2 regions of the Isoptericola sp. NPDC060185 genome follow, and region 2 is predicted to be linked to the other one. Evidence: predicted binding sites of a transcription regulator. Region 2 holds the regulator's gene; the other holds the start of a gene.
The links. The regulator LexA, encoded in region 2, represses DNA repair genes until DNA is damaged. The targets are predictions, from matches to a motif close to TCGAACANNTGTTCGA.
Positions count from the first base shown of each region.

Region 1: ACFWDO_RS00495 (DUF222 domain-containing protein) is a predicted target of LexA. The motif match lies at 1,259-1,274, and genes of this name have one in related genera.

Region 1 covers NZ_JBHWYY010000001.1:100,705-102,899, forward strand. The annotation lists gene ACFWDO_RS00495 (DUF222 domain-containing protein) at 1-1,239, opposite strand, end outside; gene ACFWDO_RS00500 (GNAT family N-acetyltransferase) at 1,359-1,973, shown strand; gene ACFWDO_RS00505 (heavy metal translocating P-type ATPase) at 2,048-2,195, shown strand, end outside.
Region 2 covers NZ_JBHWYY010000016.1:48,142-50,336, reverse strand. The annotation lists gene nrdR (transcriptional regulator NrdR) at 1-351, opposite strand, end outside; gene ACFWDO_RS08335 (LysM peptidoglycan-binding domain-containing protein) at 478-816, opposite strand; gene lexA (transcriptional repressor LexA) at 1,067-1,888, shown strand; gene ACFWDO_RS08325 (L-lactate dehydrogenase) at 1,971-2,195, opposite strand, start outside.

The DNA of each region.
Region 1 (2,195 bases), on a different contig from region 2:
GACCGGGACCGTGACCGTGACCTGGGGGCGGATGGAGCGCGCCAGCGTCGCGATCGCCGACTGAGTGCATTTCAGGTCGGGCGCTTCGTCTGGGGGATCGGGGCTCGGGTCGTCGTGCGGACGGCCGTCGACTGGCCTTGTGTCATGGGTCGTCTCATGGGTCCCGCCCGGCGCGGTGGTGTGGTCGAGGGTGCCGTCGTCCAGCAGGAGCGCGGTGAGGGTGTCGGCGCGGGCTTGGGCGAGGGTGCGGCCGCCGCCCATGCCGTCTCCGCCGCCAGTGCCACCAGCGCGGCCGGCGCCGTTGCCAGCGTCGTTGTTGGTGGTGAGGTGGCGGGCGGTGCGGGTGAGGCGGTCGTAGGCGGCGTGGGCGAGGGGTGCGGGGAGGTGGGCGACGAGCCAGGACATGCCGTCGTGGTCGTCCTCGAGCCAGACCGTGCGCCGGAGGGCGGCCTCGTGGTGGCGGACGTCGAGCGGGGTGGGGTGGGCGGTCTCGCGGGCTCGGCGGGCGCGGCGGGCGACCTGGGTGGGCGTGCACGAGACCGTGCCGGCGGTGGTGCCGGGGGCGTCGTCGGGGTTGACCTCGGCTGTCATGACGGCGGCGAGGACGGTGTGCTCGACATGTGCGGCCTCGTCGGAGGTCAGGTCGGCGAGGTGTGTGGTGATGGCGGTGGCATGCGCCCAGGACAGTCGGCCGGCGCTGAGGGCGGTCAGGGTCGCGGGGGCCTTGCCGGTCAACGCCACGGCGTGGTCGACCAGCGTGCCGGTGGCGTGCTCGCCCAGGTGCAGGGTGGTGGCGATCTCGGTGGTGACGGCGCGGCGGGCGAGCTCGAGCCGCCGGGCGGAGGGTGCCCGGCGGGCGGTCGGGTCGGCGGGGTCGTCGTCGGCGAGGAGGTCGGACTCCAGGGCCTCGGCCAGGCCCGTTGCCTGTGCGAGGAGGACCGCGCGGTGGGCGTGCAGGGTAGCGATCTCGGCGTCGTTCTCGGCGAGCTCGTCGAGCACCCGGTCCAGGTCGGCCAACGAGGGCTGCTTCGAGGAGGCAGGGTGCTGCGGCTCAGTGCCGGGCCCGCCCCTGCCAGATCGTCCTTCTTCCTCGAGCAGCTCGCTGATCGACGGGGTCCACGACCGTGGCATCGCGGCGAGCCGCTCCGCCGCCGCGTTCAGGTCAGCCGGCCCGCTCGCGCGACCCGCAGGCGTGCCGGCGGAGGTGCCGGTCGCGGAGTCGGGGAGCGTCGTCGTCATCCCCCGAGCCTAGCGACGTTCGAACGCGTGTTCTGGAGCCTCCCGGCAATCTGTGGACAACGACGGCGGAGGGTCGGGCTGAGTCCGTGGCCAGGGTCTCCGTGGCTAGGGTGTTCGTCGTGTCTTTCGCCGCGTACGAACCCGACGGCGGGGGTGAGCGCGTCCCGCTCACGGTGCGCCCCGCGGTGGAGTCGGACGTCGAGGCCATGGCGGCCGTGGGGCTGCGCGCCAGCCGTGCGGTCCGTCCCGACGCGTACCGGCGGGCGGTCGGCGACCAGGACCGGTGCGTCCTCGTCGCCACGATCGCCCCCGACCTCGCCCCCGACCTCGCCCGCGACCTCGGCCTCGACGTCGAGCCTGGTCCGGGCGGTGGAGCCGTCGTGGGCTGGGGCCAGACGTCGCTCCGCACCGCGGTGACCGACCCGGCCCCCGCCGGACACTACCTGGGTGGCGTGACGGTCGACCCACGCCTGCGGCGGCGGGGCGTCGCGACGGCGCTCACGCAGGCACGGATCGACTGGGTGGCGGTTCGCGCGCCAGAGGTCTTCTTCGTGGTCAACTCCCGCAACCTCGCGTCGATCGCGCTGCACCGGCCCTGGCACTTCGTGGAGGTGGCCCGCGGCCCGCGGCTGGCCGGGGTGACGTTCGAGGGCGGCCTCGGGCTCCTCCTGCGCGCGCCGCTGGCCCGGCCCGACGGCGCCCCGCCTCCAGAAGGAGCACCCGCGGCGACGTGACGTGGCCACGGCGACGTGAGCAGGGGGACAGCCGTCGAGCCGCGCCCCGCCCACGACCGGGGCAGGATGGCGGGATGAGTCGTTGGCAGGAGCTCGCGCGGACGTACTGGGCCGTCGCGCTCACGGTCGTGGTCGGTCTGGTCGGGATCGGGCTGTGGCTCAGCGGCGCGGGGGCGGCGGTGTCGTGGCTGTTCGGCGTCTACGCGCTCGCGATCGCCGTCT
Region 2 (2,195 bases):
GTCCAGCTCGCGCAGGGGCCCGAGGATGGCCAGCCCGACCTCGTTCGCCTCGATCTCGGGGCGGCCCGACGCACGCAGCGTCTCCTCGACCCGTTGCGCCAGCAGAGCCAGGTCGTCGGAGCTCACGGGCCGGCCCTGGCACGCCTTGCGCACGCCCGCGACCACCTTGTCGCGGCTGAACGGCTCGGTCACGCCGGAACGCTTGGCGACCGACAGGCTCGCCGTCTCGATCGTGGTGAAGCGGCGCTGGCACGCCGGGCACTGCCGCCGTCGGCGGATCGACGAACCGTCGTCGGAGGTGCGCGAGTCGATGACTCGCGAGTCCTCGTGGCGGCAGAACGGGCAGTGCATCGCTGGTCTCCTGCGCTCGGCTCCGGACCGGCGCCCGGCTGCCCGACAAGGTATGCGGGACGCCGCGCCCGGCGCAAGCAGGGTCCATCCTCGCATCTTCGCGGCGCCGGGTCGTGCCGCGCGCCCTCAGTCCTCGGGCAGGAGCACCACCTGACCGGCCTGCAGCTCCGCCGTCGTGAGGCCGTTCAGCTGGCGGAGGTCCGCGACGACGTCGCGCAGGTCCTCGCCCGAGTCCCGGACCGCGCGGGCGTACTGCCACAGCGTCTCGCCCGGCTGGACCGTGTGGAGCCGGACCTCCACGCCCGACCCGGGAGCGTCCGCCACCGCGCGCTGGCCGACCAGGCCCGCGCCGACGAGGACGAGAAGGACGAGCGCGGCGACCACGACACGCCCGCGTCGCGTGAGCCGGAGGCCGCCGAGCCCGAGGAACCCCGGAGCTTCGGTGGTGCTGGGCGCGTTCTGCATCGTCCTACCTCCGGTTCACGTCGCGTCGCCGCCGGTCGGGCGACTGCCGTCGAACAGCCGTTCGTCGAACACCTGTACGTCGAACGGCTGTACTAGGTGTACCACGTCACGACGACACGGTCGAGGCCTGATCGAACAGATGTTTGATGTCGGGCCGGAACTGGCCTAGAGTGACCAGCAGCGCGATGGAAGGTTTGTCGGATTTCATCGGCCCGTCAGCGGGCCGCGCCCCTGCAGGACGGAGAACGCGATGACCAGCGGACGGGACCACGCCCCGGCGTCCACGACGGTTGCCACGCCGTGGCCGGCGCAGCAGGAGACCCCTGAGGACACGTCGACAGCGGAGACGGCGCTCGCCTCGGTGAGCGAGATCGCCCCGGCGGCCGACCGGCTCACGCCGCGCCAGCGCCGTGTGCTCGAGACGATCCGCCGCTCCGTCGAGGACCGCGGCTACCCCCCGACCATGCGGGAGATCGGCGAGGCCGTGGGTCTCGCCAGCCCCTCGTCCGTCAAGCATCAGCTGACGACGCTGGAGCGCAAGGGCTTCCTGCGCCGTGACCCGAACCGGCCCCGCGCGATCGAGGTCGTCGACCCCGAGGCACCCGCCGCGACCGACGGCGGGACCCCGGCGTTCGCGCCGCGCACCCCGGGGTTCGCCGCCGGCTCGGTCGCGGGCTCCGACGCACAGCCCGCCGAGGCCCCGTCCTACGTCCCGCTCGTGGGCCGGATCGCGGCGGGCGGCCCGATCCTCGCCGAGCAGGTCGTCGAGGACGTCTTCCCGCTCCCCCGCCAGGTCGTGGGCGACGGCGAGCTGTTCCTGCTCAAGGTGGCGGGCGACTCGATGGTCGACGCGGCCATCTGCGACGGCGACTGGGTGGTCGTCCGCAGCCAGCCGGTCGCGGAGAACGGCGAGGTCGTCGCCGCCATGATCGACGGCGAGGCGACGGTCAAGACGTTCAAGCAGTCCGGCGGGCACACGTGGCTCATGCCGCAGAATGCCGCCTACTCCCCCATCCCGGGCGACGACGCCCAGGTGCTCGGCCGGGTGGTGGCCGTGCTCCGCAGCCTCTGAGCGCGACGCCGCACCCCGACGGCGCGACGAACCCCCGGCCCGTGCGGGCCGGGGGTTAGTCGCGTCAGGGCCGCGTCGCGGGTCAGAACCCGAGCCGGCGCTGCACCTCGCGCATGCCCTCGGCCGACGCCCGCAGGCCGGCGACCTCGTCGTCGGACAGCGGGGTGTCGATCGTCTCCGCCACGCCGCGCCGGTCCACCAGGGACGGCACCGAGAGGCAGACGTCGCTGATGCCGTAGAAGCCGTCCAGGCGGGACGACACGTTCATCACGCGGTGCTCGTCGTTCAGGACCGCCTCGATGATGCG